4 regions of the Actinoplanes subglobosus genome follow, and region 1 is predicted to be linked to each of the others. Evidence: riboswitches for the same ligand, from Rfam matches in the RefSeq annotation. Region 1 holds a riboswitch; each other region holds the start of a gene.
What was found. A riboswitch is a leader RNA that binds a small molecule or an ion and turns the genes downstream of it on or off. The one in region 1 is predicted to bind cyclic di-AMP.
Positions count from the first base shown of each region.

Region 2: it holds a riboswitch for cyclic di-AMP, as region 1 does, so the genes downstream of both, ACFO0C_RS00085 (C40 family peptidase) here and ACFO0C_RS04685 (C40 family peptidase) in region 1, are expected to answer to the same signal.
Region 3: it holds a riboswitch for cyclic di-AMP, as region 1 does, so the genes downstream of both, ACFO0C_RS02280 (coiled-coil domain-containing protein) here and ACFO0C_RS04685 (C40 family peptidase) in region 1, are expected to answer to the same signal.
Region 4: it holds a riboswitch for cyclic di-AMP, as region 1 does, so the genes downstream of both, ACFO0C_RS12425 (transglycosylase family protein) here and ACFO0C_RS04685 (C40 family peptidase) in region 1, are expected to answer to the same signal.

Region 1 covers NZ_JBHSBL010000005.1:256,337-260,845, forward strand. Annotated here, with positions in the region: gene ACFO0C_RS04675 (type 1 glutamine amidotransferase) at 1-190, opposite strand, end outside; gene ACFO0C_RS04680 (MurT ligase domain-containing protein) at 180-1,400, opposite strand; cyclic di-AMP (ydaO/yuaA leader) riboswitch at 1,780-1,971, shown strand; gene ACFO0C_RS04685 (C40 family peptidase) at 1,978-2,793, shown strand; gene mraZ (division/cell wall cluster transcriptional repressor MraZ) at 3,243-3,674, shown strand; gene rsmH (16S rRNA (cytosine(1402)-N(4))-methyltransferase RsmH) at 3,823-4,509, shown strand, end outside.
Region 2 covers NZ_JBHSBL010000001.1:13,636-18,144, reverse strand. Annotated here, with positions in the region: gene ACFO0C_RS00095 (epoxide hydrolase family protein) at 1-453, opposite strand, end outside; gene ACFO0C_RS00090 (MarR family winged helix-turn-helix transcriptional regulator) at 507-932, shown strand; gene ACFO0C_RS00085 (C40 family peptidase) at 978-1,967, opposite strand; cyclic di-AMP (ydaO/yuaA leader) riboswitch at 1,984-2,115, opposite strand; gene ACFO0C_RS00080 (M56 family metallopeptidase) at 2,255-3,163, opposite strand; gene ACFO0C_RS00075 (BlaI/MecI/CopY family transcriptional regulator) at 3,160-3,516, opposite strand; gene ACFO0C_RS00070 (cytochrome ubiquinol oxidase subunit I) at 3,590-4,509, shown strand, end outside.
Region 3 covers NZ_JBHSBL010000003.1:50,553-55,061, reverse strand. Annotated here, with positions in the region: gene ACFO0C_RS02285 (glycoside hydrolase family 65 protein) at 1-1,206, shown strand, start outside; gene ACFO0C_RS02280 (coiled-coil domain-containing protein) at 1,269-2,297, opposite strand; cyclic di-AMP (ydaO/yuaA leader) riboswitch at 2,304-2,435, opposite strand; cyclic di-AMP (ydaO/yuaA leader) riboswitch at 2,643-2,779, shown strand; gene ACFO0C_RS02275 (coiled-coil domain-containing protein) at 2,778-3,812, shown strand; gene ACFO0C_RS02270 (ABC transporter ATP-binding protein) at 3,836-4,509, opposite strand, start outside.
Region 4 covers NZ_JBHSBL010000012.1:293,127-297,635, forward strand. Annotated here, with positions in the region: gene katG (catalase/peroxidase HPI) at 1-2,107, shown strand, start outside; tRNA gene ACFO0C_RS12420 (tRNA-Arg) at 2,184-2,256, shown strand; gene ACFO0C_RS12425 (transglycosylase family protein) at 2,260-2,787, opposite strand; cyclic di-AMP (ydaO/yuaA leader) riboswitch at 2,787-2,933, opposite strand; gene ACFO0C_RS12430 (saccharopine dehydrogenase family protein) at 3,141-4,355, shown strand; gene ACFO0C_RS12435 (class I SAM-dependent methyltransferase) at 4,358-4,509, opposite strand, start outside.

The DNA of each region.
Region 1 (4,509 bases):
CCTCACCGCCGCCGATCAGGTAGATGTCGGCGCCGTTGGGCATCCGCTGGTCGGAACGGACCTCGTAGGTCTCGGCCGGGATGCCCCGCTCGGCGGCCCGCCGGGCGAGGATCAGCATGTTGCCGCGGTCGCCGTAGGTCGAGAGCAGATCGGGGTAGATCCACACGATCCGCAGGGCCTCAGTTGACACGGTCCAACTCCGCTCGGATGTCCTGGAACGCCGTGTAGTTGGCGATCACTTCGAGGCGGCCGGGCGGCACCGACCGCAGCGCCTCGTCGAAACTCTGTACGTGCCGGAAGGGCACCTGGTTCACCTGGAGCCGGACGGCCAGGTCGTAGGCCCGGTCGCCGGTGATCAGCACCGGGCGGTCGCGCAGCGGCGAGAAGTCGACGTCGTAGAGCCACGAGGTGTCGAGGCCGTCGGGGTCCCGCGCGTTGATGGAGAGCAGTGTCGGTGCATGGTCGGCCATGTCGAAGGCCTCCAACCAGCTTGCCGGGTTCTTCGCCAGCAGCAAGCGGATGTTGCGGCCGTCACGGTCGACCTGTGCGTAGCGGCCGGCGATCGACGCGACCCGGGCGAGCCGGGGGAGGGCCTCGATCGGGCGGACCCCGAACTCGGCCGCCACGGCCAGGGCGGTTGCCGCGTTACCGATGTTGACCCGGCCGGGGAGCTGGAGCTTGACCAGATGCCAGTCGCCGCGGGGGTCGATGACGCCCTCGTCCTCGACGACCCACTGGGGGCGCGGGCGGCGCAGCGGGCAGCCGGTGCACCACCAGTCGCCCTGCTGGCGCTCGATCGGGTGGCCGCTCTCCGGGCAGACGAACGAGTCGTCGAGCCAGCGCTGGCCGGCGCTGAACCAGGTGACCTGCGGGCTGCTGGCGGCGGCCCACACCACCATCGGGTCGTCGGAGTTGGCGACGACCTTGATGTCGGGGTGGCCGGCGAGTGCCGTCTTCCACAACTGCGCCATCATCGCCACCTCCTTGGCCCGGTCGAGCTGGTCGCGGGAGAGGTTGAGCAGCGCCACGACCTTGGGCCGGGTCTGGTCGATGACCTGTGCCAGGTAGTGCTCGTCGACCTCGAGGACCGCGAACGGGGTGTGCCCCTCCTTGGCCAGCGCGGAGGTGTGACCGGTCGGCATGTTGGCGCCGAACGAGTTGGTGGCGACCCGGCCGAGGACACCGACGGCGGCCGCGGTGAGACGGGTCGTCGTGGTCTTGCCGTTGGTCCCGGAGACGAGCGCGACGGCACGGCCGGCCGCGAGGTGGGCCAGCAGGTCGGGATCGATCTTGAGGCCGATCCAGCCGCCGATCACCGAACCGTCGCCGCGGCCCGCGGCCCTGGAGAGCGCCGCCGCGGTCTTCGACACGGAGGTCGCGACCTTGGCGATGAGAGGCATTCCGTCCGTCACGCCAGCGAGGGTACCGGACTCGAACGTCACGTCGCGTTGCCAGACCGTCAAGATCGCGATGTGCCGGATGTTTTCCCCGGTCCGGGCTTTTCGGGCGCTCGCCACGATGGTGGCGGGACTTTTTATGTGTTCTGTTTCACCCGTAACCTTCAACGCTACGTAGCTGTGCCCCTACTTTGGGTAGGCGCATTTGTCACGCGCAGGTAACAAACCGGGCACCGACATGTGTGCCAATCACGGAGGGTGATCATCCCCACGCTGACGATCATGGCCTGACTCGGGTACCAAAGATTCGCCGGACGCAATCCGCTCGCCGGCCGCACCGGATCGGTTCACGCCGAGCCCTGCCCCGGGCCGGACCGGTGCGACACAGCAGTAGCCACACCACACAAGGCATTCGGGGGCAGGGACGGGGGACCCAGATTCGGTCTCTCCCGCGCCACCGGTTCTCCGGTGGCGGACCCGGGAGGACCTTGGGGTGAAGCCGCCCACCCGCGGCCGGGCATGCCTTCCCGCCCGAACCCGACAGCTAACCTCGCAGGCGTGCCGGAGGGATTTCTCTACCGTGCACGAACACAGTTCGAGCCGGCGCCGCCGCGCGTCCATCGGCACCGGAACCGTCGCACTGTCCCTGGGTCTCTGCCTCTGTGCCGGGCAGCTGATCGCCGCGTCCCCCGCGGCGGCCGCCACGACCCCCGCTGTCACCCCGGTCGCCGCCGCGGCGGTCGCACCGAAGGTCACACCTTCGATGTGGGCCGGGACCAGTACCCGAAGCCTCAAGTGGGGTTCCACCCTCAAGGTCACCGCCAAGGTGATCGACCCTGCCACCAAGCAGGTCGCCAAGGGCACCGTGCGTCTCCAGGGCTGGAGAAACGGCGCTTGGCGCACGTGGGACACCGACACGCTGAAGAACGGCCAGGTGGCTCTCACCGCCAAGCCGACCAGCACCGTCTGGATCCGTACGATCTTCACCGGCACCGGGTACAACCAGAAGGTCACCACCAAGGTCAAGGTGACCGTCAAGGCCAGTGGTGCCAAGGTGCTGGCCGAGGCCAAGAAGCACAAGGGTGCGCTCTACAAGTACGGCGCGTCCGGTCCCAAGCGCTTCGACTGCTCGGGTTTCACCAAGTACGTCTACAAGAAGGCGGCCGGCAAGAGCCTGCCGCACAAGGCGAACACGCAGCAGAAGTACGGCAAGGCCGTCGCGAAGAGCAACAAGCAGATCGGTGACCTGATCATCTTCCGCAACGGGTCGTACGGCTACCACGCCGGTATCTATGCCGGCAACGGTTACGTCTACGACTCGCCCCACACCGGGGCCCGGGTCGGCAAGCACAAGATCTGGAACAAGAACTACGTGGTGCGCCGCCTGGTCGCCTGACCGTGGTAGCACAGCGACAGTAGTAAGTAAGGAATAGCAGTGACGCCCGTGGGGCGTGACCCGGATCAGGGGTCACGCCCCACGGGCGTCTGTTGTGTACGGCGATGTGGACGCTCCACTTTCCTCCCCGCGCACCGAGGGTGACCGGGAATTCGGGTCCCAGCGGGCATTTCGGCGGGTGTTTTTCGACGCGATGGCCTCGATGTCGGAAACAAGACCCTGTTGATCATGGTCACCCCCTCCACTTGGCCCCACCGCCTGTGAACTGGGATTACGTCCGTGAGAACGGCTCGTGAGGGTTGGCTTTTGGGTTGCAGGTGGAGGGAAGTGGAGTAGAGTGGGGCGCAGTGGCAGGGCGGAGGAGCGACGCCGGACCTGCCGGCCCGAGTTGACAGGCGATCCGCTCCCTCCGCGATGGGGCGGCCGCCACGGCAAAGGGGTGGGGGCCGATGTTCCTCGGCACACACACCCCGCGCCTGGACGAGAAGGGCCGGCTGATCCTCCCGGCGAAGTTCCGTGATGAGCTGGCGGGAGGTGTCGTGATCACGAAGGGGCAGGAGCGCTGTCTTTACGTGTTCCCGATGCCTGAGTTCCAGCGCATCGCCGGTCAGCTGCGCGAGGCGCCGGTCACGAACAAGTCGGCCCGGGCTTACAGCCGGGTCTTCTTCGCGAGCGCCCACGACGAGGTTCCCGACAAGCAGGGCAGGGTGACGATTCCTGCCCATTTGCGGGAGTATGCCAGTCTTGGTCGTGATCTCGTGGTGATCGGTGCGAGCACCCGGGTCGAGATCTGGGACAAGCAGTCCTGGGATGACTACCTCTCGGCGAGCGAGGAAGAGTTCGCCGACATCGAGGAGGGGGTGCTGCCCGGCGGGCTGTAGGGCGTGGCACTCGGCGGGTCGCTGGTCTCGGCCCGGACGCCCCTGTCGCCGTACTGCGAGATCTCCAGCCGCTCCCGCTCCTGGCGCCTCTTCCCCGGCGCCAGGCGCGTGTCCGGAGCCGGTTCGCCGGCGCGGGACATGAGAGCGGATGGGGATCTGGCGGTACGGACGGGCGACCGGGCCGGGCAGCAACGGGCAGCGAACGAGTGGGACGCGAACGGGCATGGGGGTCGACATGGGGGAGCCACGGGGCACGCATGTGCCGGTGCTGCTCGAGCGCTGTCTTGAGCTGCTGGACCCCGCCCTCACGCTGCCGGGCGCCGTCCACGTCGACTTCACGCTCGGTCTGGGCGGGCACGCCGAGGCGGTTCTCGAGCGCTATCCCGATGTGGTCCTGATCGGACTCGACCGGGACACCGAGGCTCTGGCCCACGCGCGGCACCGGCTGATCCGCTTCGGCGATCGCACGCATCTGGTCCACGCCGTCTACGACGAGCTGCCGCGGGTTCTCGGTGAGCTGGGGATCCCGGCGATCCACAGTGGGCTCTTCGACCTCGGGGTGTCGTCGCTGCAGCTGGACGAGGCGGATCGCGGGTTCGCGTACGCGCAGGACGCGCCTTTGGACATGCGGATGGACCAGTCCCGCGGGGTGACCGCGGAGGAGGTCGTCAACACGTACGAGCCGGGTGATCTTGTTCGCGTTTTGCGGCAGTACGGCGAGGAGAAGTTCGCGCCGCGGATCGTCTCGTCGATCGTGCGGGAGCGGGCGAAGGCGCGGATCACCTCCACGGCGCGACTGGCCGAGCTGGTGAAGGACGCCATCCCGGCCGCCGCG
Region 2 (4,509 bases), on a different contig from region 1:
GTAGCCGAGGCGTGCCATCAGCTCGGCCCAGGCTTCGGCGATCCGCCGGACGCCCCACGACCGGGTGGTCGGGCCGGACAGCCCGAAACCGGGGATCGCCGGGACGACCAGGTGGAAGTGCTCGCTGAGCGGGCCGATCACGTCCAGGAACTCCACCGTGGAGCCGGGCCAGCCGTGGGTGAGGATCAGCGGCAGGGCATGCGGGTCGGCGCTGCGCACGTGGAGGAAGTGCACCCGGTCGCCGCCGATCTCGGTGACCTGCTGCGGCCACGCGTTGACCTCGGCCTCGTGGGCCCGCCAGTCGAAGCGGAGCCAGCGGTCGGCGAGGGCGCGGACCCGTTCGACGGTGATGCCGTAGCCGGCGGGGGCCGCGGCGGGCCAGCGGGTCCGGCGGAGGCGCTCGGTGAGGTCGTCGAGGTCCGCCTGGGGAATGTGGAGCCGGAAGTCGTTCATGCGACTAACGTTAGACTGACTAACGTTAGTCCGTCCAATGTTATCGTCGTCACGTGGATCATCTGCCGAGCTGGCTGCTCTCCCAGGCCGCGGCGCACGCGCACCGGCTCGTCGCCGACGGGTTCGCCGGCGTGGGCGCCAAGGGCTATCACTACCGGCTGCTGTCGTCACTGGTCACCGACGGGCCGGCCAGTCAGGCGGCGCTCGGGCGGCGCACCGCCATCTACCTGAGCGACCTGGTGGGGGCGCTCAACGAACTGGAGGCCGGCGGCTTCGTGCGGCGGTCACCGGATCCGGCGGACAAGCGGCGCAACGTCGTCGCGGTCACCGACGCCGGCCGGGAACGGGCCGGTGAGCTGGGCGAGCGGGTGGAGGCGATCCAGGACGATCTGATGGCGCCGCTGTCGGCTGATGAGCGGGCGCTGCTCGCCGGCCTCTTGCGCCGGCTGGTCGAGCACCACGGCCGTACCGGGAAATGAGGAAAGGCCGCCGTCGAGGAGACGGCGACCTTTCCGCGGGGTGTGTCAAGCAGGCCGGCGATAGCCGGCGATGGGGCCGCGATCGATCGGGGCCATCCGCACGTAGTCGCCCGTGTGCGGCGCGTGGACCACCTTGCCGCCGCCGATGTAGATGGCGACGTGGTGGATGTCGGAGTAGTAGAAGACCAGGTCACCCGGCTTCAACTCACTCTTGCTCACCGACTTGGTGGAGCCCCACTGGTCCTTCGTGTAGTGCTCGAGATGCACGCCGACCGCTTCCCACGCCTCCTGCGTCAGACCCGAGCAGTCGTAGCTGTTCGGGCCGTTCGAGCCGAAGACGTAGGGCTTGCCGATCAGGTCGCACGCCCGCTGGGCGGCGCGGCCACCCTTGTCGTTCGTGTAGTCGACCGGACAGGGGCCGGTGCGCAGCGCCCCGTCGTCGGCGTTGGCCTTGCCGTAGGCCGCGATGCGGAGCTTCTGGAGCTTCGTGATCTCCTTCTCGATCGCCGTCTTCTTCGTGCCGAGATCGGTGTCGCGGATCGTGATCTCGGACTCGAGCTGGTCGACGGTGGCCTTGTCGGCGGCGTACTTGTCGCGGAGTTTCGCCACCTCGGAGATCGACGCCTCCCGGTTGGTGGCAAGCTGCTCGAGAAGCGTCAGCTTGTCCACCACACCCGTCGGCGAGCCGGTGAGGACCATCGCGTTCACCAGGGTCGGCGACCCCTGCATGTACGCGTCGACGGCGAGGCCCCGCACCTCCACCATCGCGGCGTCCACCTGCGCCTGCAGCGGAGCCAGCGTCTTCGCCAGCTCCTTCTGCTGCTTGCGCAGCTTGACCAGCTTGGTGTGAGTGCCGTTGTAGTCCTCGATGACCGGCTCGAGCTGGTTCCACTCCTCGTCGATCTGCTTCTCGATCTGAGCCGGAGTGGGCTCGGCATGAGCGACGGTGGGACCCGTGACCAGGACTCCGGCCGCGGCCACCGCGCACATCAGGATGCGCACGAGGCCGGCGCGACGCGCGCTGATCCGTTTCACGCTGGTGCGTTGTCCTTTCTTCCCGTTCAGCCGCCGACCGGGTTAGCTGACGGGTTCGGGCGGGAAGGCTGCCCGGCCGCGTCGCCGCGGCTTCACCCCAGGTGCTCGGTTCCCCGGTTCGCCGTGGGCCTTTCGGCCGCAGACGATTAGGCGGTGGTCCGTCAGATCGGCCGGGTGGCCGATGGGGGGCTGGGCGGACCGGGGACCACCGTACTCGGATCAAGACGGCAAATGAAGGTCGCACAGGCCGCCGAACTGTCCGCACAGCCGACGACACGCAGGGTGTTCTAAAACGGCCAGCTGTTCAGGGCGCGCGCCAGCCAGGGCACCACGACGATCACGGTGGGTAGCACCAGCAGGCCGGCCGCGGCGGTCACCCCGGCCACGGTGAGAGCGGTCGAACCGCCGTCCGGAATGTCCAGACGGGCCAGCCGCCGGCGCCGGGATTCACCCTCCGGGTCGGCGGTCACCTCCTCCGCCAGGGGGACGGCGTCGATCAGCCGCGCCAGCGCGGCCCGCAACGGCGCCGGCCCGGTCCGGCGGCGGGCCGCGTCGTCGGCCACCATCTCCAGCAGCAGATGTACGGCGTCGAGCGGCGCCTTCGACCGCAACGGCCCCGGCACCGCCCGGTAGAACGCGGTGAACGACTCCATCACCAGCTCGTGCCTGTGCCGCAGGTGGGCACGCTCGTGGGCGAGGACCGCGTCCACCTGCTCCCGGTCCAGTGACTCCAGGACGCCGCCGCTGAGCACGACCCGCGGGTCCCGCCCGGGCACACAGTAGGCCAGCGGCAGTGCCCCGTCGAGCACACGGACCTCCGCCCCGCCGAGGCCCTCGTGCCGCTCGACGGAATCGAGCAGGTCGACGAGCATCCGGTGCCGGGCGCGCCGGGCCCGGGCCCGGGAACTCACCCGGACCAGCGACACGATCAGGCGGATCACGATGGTCGCGGCCACGGCCAGGGAGAACAGCAACGCGGCGACGGTCTCCGGATGGCGTGCCCCCGCGGCTCGCGCGACCTCCTCGGGCGCGGCGAGGACCACACCGAGAGCGCAGAGTACGGCGGTGAGCGTCAGTGACTGCCAGAGCAGGACACCCGCGACCGGGGCACGGTCGGTCCAACGGGCGCTCGCCAGCAGTCTCGGCGCGGCCAGCGAGAGCGTCAGCCCGAGGGCGCCGAGCAGGAGGGCGGTCACCGCTCGATGTTACGGGTGGCCTTCTCGATCGCGGCCCGCAGCGCTTCCGGCGGCAGCTGGCCGACGAAGTAGGCGAGAGCGGCGTCACGGTCGGGGGTGGCGGTGAGCGCGTCCATCATCACGCCGGCGGTCATCTCCTCGCGGGTCTGCGCCGGGGCGTACTTGTAGGCGCGGTCCGCCCGCTGCTGGGTGACCAGGCCCTTCTTGGCGAGCCGGTCGAGGACGGTCATGACCGTCGTATACGCCAGATCGCGCTCCCGGCTCAGCAGGTCGTGCACCTGCCGGACGGTGAGCGGCTCGCCCGCGTCCCACAACTTCGTCATGACCTCGCGTTCGAGGTCGTTCCGTGCCATGTGAGCCACTCTACTTCACGACGTCGTACTACGCGTCGTAGTATCTACTACGAATCGTCGTAGAGGGGCTGCCATGGACGTGCTCGACCTGACCCGGCTGCAGTTCGCGGTCGTGACGATCTACCACTACCTGTTCGTACCGGTGTCGATCTCGCTCGCGTCGGCCGCCGCCGGTTTCCAGATCGCCTGGATCCGTACGTCCCGTGAGAAGTACCTGCACCTCACGAAGTTCACCGGCAAGCTGCTGATCGTCACGTTCGCCGTCGGCGTGGTCACCGGGCTGGTCCAGGAGTTCCAGTTCGGGCTCGGGTGGAGCGCGTTCGCCCGGTTCTACGGCGACGTCTTCGGGCCCACACTCGCGATCGAGGGGATGCTCGCGTTCTTCCTCGAGGCCACGTTCCTGGCGCTGTGGTATTTCGGGTGGGACCGTCTGCCCCGCTGGCTGCACACCGCCACGATCGTGGTCGTCGCCGTCGGGACGCTGCTGTCGGCGTACATCATCCTGGCCGCCAACTCGTTCATGCAGAACCCGGTCGCCTACGCCCTCGACCCGGTCACCGGGCGGGCGCATCTGACCAGCTTCACCGAGCTACTGACCAACGAGGTGGTGCTGGCCGCGTTCCCGCACACCATGGGCGGGGCGGCGATGGCCGGCGGCGGGCTGCTGATGGCCATCGGGATCTGGCGTTTCAAATATGATCGTGCCTTCCTCACCCTTTCCCGGGCCGGGGCCTGGATGATGCTGCTCGGCGGAGCGGTGACCGCGATCAGCGGCGACCACCTCGGCAAGGTGATGACCGCCGTTCAGCCGATGAAGATGGCCGCCGCCGAAGCCCTCTACGAGACGACCACGTCGGCGCCGTTCTCGGTCTTCGCGATCGGGGAGCTCGGGCACGACCGGCCGTTCTTCAGCATCGAGATCCCGGGGCTGCTGTCCTTCCTCGGGACCGGGTCGTTCGGCGGGACCGTGCAGGGGATCGACGATCTCCAGGC
Region 3 (4,509 bases), on a different contig from region 1:
CACTCGACGCTGGACCTGGCCCGGGAGCGGGCCCAGACCCTGGGGCTGCAGGGCGCCGCGTTCCCGTGGCGGACCATCCGCGGGCAGGAGTGCTCCGGGTACTGGCCGGCCGGCACCGCCGGGTTCCACATCGCCGCCGACATCGCCGACGCGGTCCGCAGGTACGTGCAGGCCACCGGCGACTACGACTTCGAGCGTGAGGTCGGCCTGGAGCTGCTGGTCGAGACGGCCCGGCTGTGGCGGTCGCTGGGCCACCACGACCGGCACGGGCGGTTCCACATCGACGGCGTCACCGGCCCCGACGAGTACACCGCCGTGGTGAACGACAACATCTACACCAACCTGATGGCCCAGCAGAACCTGATGACGGCGGTCGAGGCGTGCCAGCGTCACCCGGACCTGGCCCGGCGTTTCGGGGTGGACGACGAGGAGGCGGCCTCCTGGCGGGACGCGGCGGCGGCCGTGCACATCCCGTACGACAAGGAGATCGGCGTCCACCAGCAGTGTGAGGGCTTCACCCGGCTCCAGGAGTGGGACTTCGAGAACACCCCGCCGGAGGGTTACCCGCTGCTGCTCAACTACCCGTACTTCGACCTGTACCGCAAGCAGGTGGTGAAGCAGGCCGACCTGGTCATGGCGATGTACATCCGGGGGGACGCGTTCACGCCGGAGGAGAAGGCGCGCAACTTCGCCTACTACGACGCCCGGACGGTACGGGACTCGTCGCTCTCCGCCTGCATCCAGGCCGTCCTCGCGGCCGAGACCGGTCACCTGGAGCTGGCGCACGACTATCTGGGCGAGGCCGCCCTGATGGACCTGCACGACCTGCACCAGAACGCCCGGGACGGCGTGCACGTGGCGTCGCTGGCCGGCACCTGGATCTCGCTGGTCGCCGGACTCGGCGGCATGCGTGACTTCAACGGCCAGCTGTCGTTCGCGCCGCGCCTGCCCAGCCGGATCAACAACCTGGAGTTCTCGCTGCTCTGGCGCGGCCTGCGACTGCGGGTCAGCGTGACCTCCGACGAGGTCACCTACTCGCTGCGCAACGGTGGTGGACAGGCCCGGCTCACCCTGCTGCACCACGGCAAGGAGCTGGAGGTCACCCAGGTCCGGCCGGTGACGATCCCGATCCCGGCGGCTGTTCCGGCCGGCCCGGCGCCGGCTCAGCCGCACGGCCGGGCACCGGTGCGGCGCGCCCTGCACTGAGGTTCTCCGAGACGAGGAAGGCCCGCCCCGAAAGGGGCGGGCCTTCGCGCTGTCTGCGGAAGCTAGAGCATCGATACGTGCACGTGGTCGGTGTGGTCACTGACTCCGTGGTAGTTGCTCCACCCGTTCGCGGGGAACCAGATCTTCTTGTTCCAGATGACGTAGTAGATGCCGAGCGCGTCGGCGTTACGCACCAGGAACGCCATCAGGTTGTTGCCGTACTTGAATTCCTTGTCGGTGTCGTAGGTCGAGAACCCGGACTTCTGCAGCGACCAGTCGCAGGCACGGCCCTTGGGATGCTCGAACGGTCCACCGTCGCGGTGACAGCCGACGAAGTTGCTGAAGCCGGCCTTCTTGACTTCCTTGTACATGTGCAGCGTGCGCTTGGTGACGCAGCCGTTCGTGGTCGGGTCCTTCTCGGTGCACCCCTCGGCCGAGAACCCGCCGTTGGAGTTGCGCGGGGCGGGAGCCGCCTCCGGCGAGTCCGCGACGACCAGACCGTTGGTGACGCCCTTGCCGCCGACCAGGGCCAGCGCGTCGACCGCCTGGTCCTTCTGCTTCTTCATGACGGCGGCGTCCTGTTGCTGCTGCTTCACCTCGGCGTCGAGCCGGGCCTTGCTGTCGGTGATGGTCTTCAGCGCGTCGTTCAGCTCGCGCAGCTTGGCGTCGTGCAGCCGGTTGATCTCCTCGAGGGAGACGGCCTTCTCCAGGAAGTCGCCCGAGGAGTTCGCGTTCAGCAGGTAGCCGATCGAGCTGAGATTGCCCGTCATGTACTGCTCTTTGGCGATCTTGTCGACCTCGGGGATCAGCGCGTCGCGCCGGGCCTCGGCCTGCTTGATCTGGTTGGCCAGCTGAGCCTGGGCCTTCACCGACTTCGTCACCGCGGCCTTGGCGGTCACGTAACGACGGTTGGTGTTCTCGATCACATCGGAGAGAAGCGCGTCCGGCCCGCCGTTCTGCTCCTCTTCTTGGGCGGACGACGAGGAGCCGCCGGGCTCGGCCGAGGCCGGTGACGCCGGTGCCGCGAACATCGCGAGGGTCACCAGCGGTGCCAGGGCAAGTATCAGCCACCGGCGGGGACTTGCGGTCATCAACAGTTCCTTCCGTGTCACCGCCGACCGAGTTAGCTGACGGGTTCGGGACGGAAGCAATCCCTACCGCAAACTGCGGATACACCCCAGTGACCTGGTTCCCCGGCTCGCCTTTCGACGATTGGGCGGCGGCCTGCCGGCAACTCGGGGGCGGTGCCGTCCTGGCAGGACCGGCGGCCAGTTTACCCGAGATATCGCCGTGGATCAGGCCCGAGGAACCGCCAAAAGTGTTACCTCGCAACGACTTTCCGTAATTGTTGTCACCGCTCGTGTCGAGGCAATCGCGGGGCGTACGAGAACTGTCGATCTGTCGATCGAGTGGGTATGGTCGTTGCGGTTCCCGCACGGGAGCCGCCGCCTAATCGCCTTCAATGGCGAGCCGGGGAACCATTATTCCCTGGGGTGAATCCGCTACCCGCGGTAGGGATTTCCTTCGTCCCGAACCCGTCAGCTAACCCGGCCGGCGGCCGACGGAAGGAAATGCCTGTGCAGCAGAACACTGCGCGGCGATTAGCGGCGTTGCTGGCGCTGCTCGTCGCCGCGTGCGGACTGGCCGTCGCCCCGACGCCGGCCACCGCGGCCCCCCGGCTGCTCGCCGCTCCCGGCGACTCCGGTGACGACGGTGAGGGTGGCTCCGCGTCACTGATCGAGAAACTGGAGAAGGCCTCCAAAGGTTTCGTGGAGGCGAAGGCCAAGCTGAAGACATCCAAGGCGCAGCAGGCCAAGCTGACCGCCGAGCTGAAGAAGCTGGACGGCGACCTGGGACCCCAGCAGGACCGGCTTGACCTGCTCGCCTCCCAGGCGTACACCGCGGGCCGTGGCGGCCCGATGGCGGCACTGCTCAGCTCGGACTCCGCCGAGGGCTTCCTGGGGCGGGCCGAGACCCTGGCCATCGTGGCCGCCGACCAGAACCGGGCGATCCAGGACCTCAAGACCACCCGGGAGACCCAGCAGAAGGCCAAGGACGCCATCGACATCGCCATCAAGGACCAGCAGAAGCAGGTCACCGTGATGGCGAAGCAGAAGGAGCAGGCCGAGACCGCTCTGAAGGCGGCCAACCAGGGCAACGACGCCAGCTCCTCGTCGGACGGCGGCGGCAGCGACGACGCGGCGCCGGGCCCGACCGGCACGAGCTGCAGCCAGACCGACCCGACCGGGACCGGTGGCTGCGTCACCCCGACCCTGCTGCACGCCTACAAGGAGGCCCGGGCCGACGGCTTCACCCGGTTCACCAAGTGCTGGCGGACGCAGAACAGCGGTGAGCACCCCAAGGGCCGGGCCTGTGACTTCTCCGCCGAGAAGGGAACCTTCGGCGGGGACGCCACCGGGGCCGACAAGACGTACGGCAACAACCTGGCGAACTACTTCATCAACAACGCCGACGATCTCAACGTGCTCTACGTGATCTGGTACCGCCGGATCTGGCTACCGAGCAGTGGCTGGAAGTCGTACAGCGGGGCGGGCGGAGACCCGTCCAGCGACCACACCAACCACGTGCATCTCTCGGTCAACTAGCACGTCCGAAGGAGTGCGGGGCCTCACCTGCGGGTGAAGGCCTCGTACTCCTTCATCACCTCGCTGGTCGGGCCGTCGGCCCGGATCTCGCCGGCCTCCAGCCAGATGCAGCGCTCGCAGGTGTCGCGGATCGACTGCTCGCTGTGGCTCACCAGGAACACCGTGCCGGCCTCGCCGCGCAGCTGACGGACCCGCTCCTCGCTGCGCTTGCGGAATTTCGCGTCACCGGTGGCCAGCGCCTCGTCGATCAGGAGCACGTCGTGCTTCTTCGCCGCCGCGATGGAGAACCGCAGCCGGGCCGACATGCCCGACGAGTAGGTCCGCATCGGCAGCGAGGAGAAGTCGCCCTTGTCGTTGATACCGGAGAACTCGATGATCTCGTCCTTCTTCGACGCGACCTCGGCCGGTGACATGCCCATGGCGAGGCAGCCCAGCTCGACGTTGCGGTCGCCGGGCAGCTCGTTCATCAGCGCCGCGTTGACACCCAGCAGCGACGGCTGGCCGGCCGCGTAGATCGCGCCGCTGGACACCGGCAGCAGCCCGGCCACCGCGCGCAGCAGCGTCGACTTGCCCGAGCCGTTGGTGCCGATCAGGCCGATCGCCTCGCCCCGGTAGGCGACGAAGCTGACACCCCGCACCGCGTGCACCTCACGGATGTTCGCGTTCTTGCTGCGGGTGGTGAGGCGCTTGAAGCTGG
Region 4 (4,509 bases), on a different contig from region 1:
GTGGCCCAACCAGCTCGACCTCAGCGTGCTGCACGCCAACTCCCCGGCCGGCAACCCGAACGGCGGCGACTTCGACTACGCCGCGGCCTTCAACAGCCTCGACCTGGCCGCCGTGAAGGCGGACATCAACGCGCTGATGACCGACTCGCAGGACTGGTGGCCGGCCGACTTCGGCCACTACGGCCCGCTGTTCATCCGGATGGCGTGGCACAGCGCCGGCACCTACCGGACCTTCGACGGTCGCGGCGGTGGCGGCTCCGGCCAGCAGCGCTTCGCACCGCTGAACAGCTGGCCGGACAACGGCAACCTGGACAAGGCGCGGCTGCTGCTCTGGCCGGTGAAGAAGAAGTACGGCAAGAACATCTCGTGGGCCGACCTGATGATCCTGGCCGGCAACGTGGCCCTGGAGAGCATGGGCTTCGAGACCTTCGGTTTCGGCGGCGGCCGCCCCGACGTCTGGGAGCCCGAGGAGGTCAACTGGGGCACCGAGGACACCTGGCTGGACGACCGGCGTTACAGCGGCGACCGTGAGCTGGCCAAGCCGCTCGGCGCCGTGCAGATGGGTCTCATCTACGTCAACCCGGAGGGCCCGAACGGCAACCCGGACCCGCTGGCCTCGGCCCGGGACATCCGGGACACGTTCGGCCGGATGGGCATGAACGACGAGGAGACCGTGGCACTGATCGCCGGCGGTCACACCTTCGGCAAGACCCACGGCGCCGGCCCGGCCGAGAACGTCGGCCCCGAGCCCGAGGCCGCCCCGATCGAGGCGCAGGGTCAGGGCTGGAAGAGCACCTTCGGCACCGGTGTCGGCGCCGACGCGATCACCAGTGGTCTGGAGGTCACCTGGACCTACCACCCGACCCGCTGGGACAACGAGTTCTTCCACATCCTCTTCGCGTACGACTGGGAGCTCACCCAGTCGCCGGCCGGCGCGCACCAGTGGCGTCCGAAGAACGGTGCCGGCTCCGACCTGGTGCCCCATGCGTTCGACGCGTCGAAGCGGCAGGAGCCGCGGATGCTGACCTCGGACCTGGCGCTGCGTTTCGACCCGATCTACGGGCCGATCTCGAAGCGGTTCCACGACGACCCGGAGGAGTTCGGCAAGGCCTTCGCCAAGGCGTGGTTCAAGCTGACCCACCGTGACATGGGCCCGATCGCTCGCTACCTCGGCCCGGAGGTCCCGTCCGAGCCGCTGATCTGGCAGGACCCGCTGCCCGCGGTCGACCACGAGCTGGTCGGCGCCGCGGACGTCGCGGCCCTCAAGGCCACCGTCCTGGCCTCCGGCCTGTCGGTCTCCGAGCTGGTGGCGACCGCGTGGGCGTCGGCCTCGACGTTCCGCGGCACCGACAAGCGCGGTGGCGCGAACGGCGCCCGCATCCGGTTCGCCCCGCAGAACCAGTGGGAGGCCAACGACCCGGCCCAGCTCGCCAGGGTGCTCGGCGTACTGGAGGGTGTGAAGGCCGAGTTCGACGCGGCCGGTGGCGCGAAGATCTCCCTCGCCGACCTGATCGTGCTGGCCGGCGCGGCCGCCGTGGAGAAGGCCGCGAAGGACGCCGGTTTCGACGTCGAGGTGCCGTTCACCCCGGGTCGTACCGACGCCACCGAGGAGCAGACCGACGCCGACTCGTTCGCGGTGCTGGAGCCCACCCACGACGGCTTCCGCAACTACCTCGCCAAGGGCCACAACCGCCCCACCGAGGCGCTGCTGGTCGACCGCGCTCAGCTGCTCACCCTCACCGCGCCGGAGCTGACCGTGCTGGTCGGCGGCCTGCGGGTGCTGGGCGCCAACACCGCCGGTTCGCCGCACGGTGTCTTCACCGAGACCCCGGGCGTGCTGACCAACGACTTCTTCGTCAACCTGCTCGACTTCGGCACCACCTGGTCGGCCACCGACTCCGACGGCGAGGCCTTCGAGGGCCGCGACCGCCGGACCGGCGAGGTCAAGTGGACCGCGACCCGGGCCGACCTGATCTTCGGGTCGAACTCGGTGCTGCGCGCCCAGGCCGAGGTCTACGGCAGCGACGACGCCAAGGAGAAGCTGATCACCGACTTCGTCAAGGCGTGGGTCAAGGTCGCGAACCTGGACCGCTTCGACCTGGCCTGATCAACGAGTGGTTCTCGCCGGGCCCGGGTCGGCCGTACCGACCCGGGCTCCGCCTGCTGGTACCCTCAGCAACGTCGGGCTCGTAGCTCAGTGGATAGAGCAACCGCCTCCTAAGCGGTAGGTCGCGCGTTCAAGTCGCGCCGGGCCCACTCTCAGATCTTCAATCGCTGTCCCACCCGCAGCCGGTGCGGGCTGCTCAGCACGTCCGAGTTCGCGCGGTAAAGCGCTCGCCACCCGCCCCTGACGTCGTGCCGGGCCGCGATCCGCGCCAGCGTGTCACCCGGCCGGACCACGTAGTTCCCGGTCGACCGGTGCGCCTTTCGCACAGCGCCGCGTGACGCCGCCGTGTAGGCGTGCCGCCGGCCGCACGTCGGCCAGGCGCCGATGCCCTGCCCGCGCACCACCCGTTCGGCGATGCGGATCTGCTCCGACTTCGAAGCCCGGTTCGCGGTGTCCGCGTACTTTCCGCCGCCGTAGGCGCGCCACGTGCTCCGGCTGAACTGGAGTCCCCCGTAGTAGCCGTTTCCGGTGTTGATGCTCCAGTTGCCCCCGGATTCGCAGTGCGCGATCGCCTCCCAGTTGATGTCGGCGTGCGCGGGCCCCGCTAGGGCCACACTTCCGGCGAGTCCGGCGGCCAGCATGCCGACCGCGCGATGGAGTTGTCTTCCGATCTGAGCCATGAGCTTGTCCTCCACGCCTACGAGGTCAGCTGTCGGGTTCGGGCAGAGGTGCCCGGCCGCGTTCGCGGCTTCACCCCGAGGCGCCGTAGCGCCGAGGAACCTATGGGTCCCCCGCTCCATGCCTTGGGTTTGGTCGAACCGTGGTCGGCGGCTGGACTCGGCGTTCCGCCCACGGTGCCCGCATTGTTGCGGACTGCCGAAATGCCGCGTTGCTGGTTGGTTATGCGAGACGCGGCAATGGAGTTGTAGGTCACAAATTAGCCGCTTTGATCTTCCTTTGTGTGGCTAACGTGCCTAATTCGGCGTGGCGCAACAGGTGCGGACACTCCACCGAGGGTGCACAATCTCCGACCATGAGCGATCAACAGCGCGAGTTCGACGTGATCGTCTACGGCGCTTCGGGTTTCGTCGGTGTGCTGGTGGCGCGTTATCTCGCCGAGCACGCCCCCGAGGGCGCACGGCTCGCGCTGGGCGGTCGCTCGGCGGCGAAACTGGAGGGTCTCGGTCTGGACTGGCCCGTCGTCATCGCCGACGCGGGTGACGCGGACGCCCTGACCACGATGGCCGGCCGCACCCGTGTCGTGGTGACCACCGTCGGGCCGTATGCGAAGTACGGCAAGCCACTCGCCCGTGCGTGCGCCGAAAGTGGTACCGACTACGTGGACCTCACCGGTGAGGTGCTCTTCGCCCGGGACAGCATCGACGAGAACCACGAGACCGCACAGCGCACCGGCGCACGGATCGTGCACTCCTGCGGCTTCGACTCGATTCCGTCCGATATCGGCGTTCACGTCCTGCATGAACAGGTCACCCGGGACGGCGCCGGTGAGCTCACCGACACGACCCTCGTGGTGACCAGCATGCGCGGCGGTGTCAGCGGCGGCACCATCGATTCGATGCGCCACCAGGTCGACGTGATGAAGAAGGACACCCGGCTGCGTAAGGTCGGCGCCAGCCCGTACTCGTTGAGCCCGGACCGGCACACCGAACCGGACCTCGGCCGCCAGCCCGACATGCTCACCCTGCCGGGGTCCGACGTGGACCCCAGCGTCCGCGGCCACCTCGCGCCGTTCGTGATGGCGTCCTACAACACCCGGGTGGTGCGGCGCAGCAACGCGTTGCGCGGCTGGGCCTACGGCCGGACCTTCCGGTACCGCGAGGTCATGCGGGTGAAGAGCAAGATCGCCGCCACGCTCGTCAAGAGTGGGATGAACGCCCTGGTCATCGGCTTCGCCGTGCCGCCGTTGCGGTTCGTCCTGGACCGCTTCCTGCCCGCGCCCGGCGCCGGTCCCAGTGAGGACACCCAGCGCAACGGGCACTTCACGATGGATCTCTTCACCACCACCACGACGGGGGCGCGCTATCGCGCGAGGGTCAAGGCCAAGGGCGATCCGGGGTACGCCGCAACGGCCGTCATGCTCGGCGAATCCGCTCTCGCGCTGGCCTTCGACACCGAGGAGCTGCCGAAGTCCGGGGGCGGTGTGCTGACCCCGGCGACAGCGATCGGTGACGCCCTGGTCGGACGGCTGCGCGACGCCGGATTCGAGATCACCGTCCAGCGCCTCTGAGGTCAGCGACGCTGCGCGATCACGTGGTGGACGTGCCAGTGCTTCGGTCCGCTGAAAGCCCGGCCCGGCTCGTCCTCCACCGCCCAGTGCTCGATGGTCAGGCCGTCGAAGAGAGCCCGCGCCTCGGGCTCGGTGAGGCATGTCAGATCGGGCT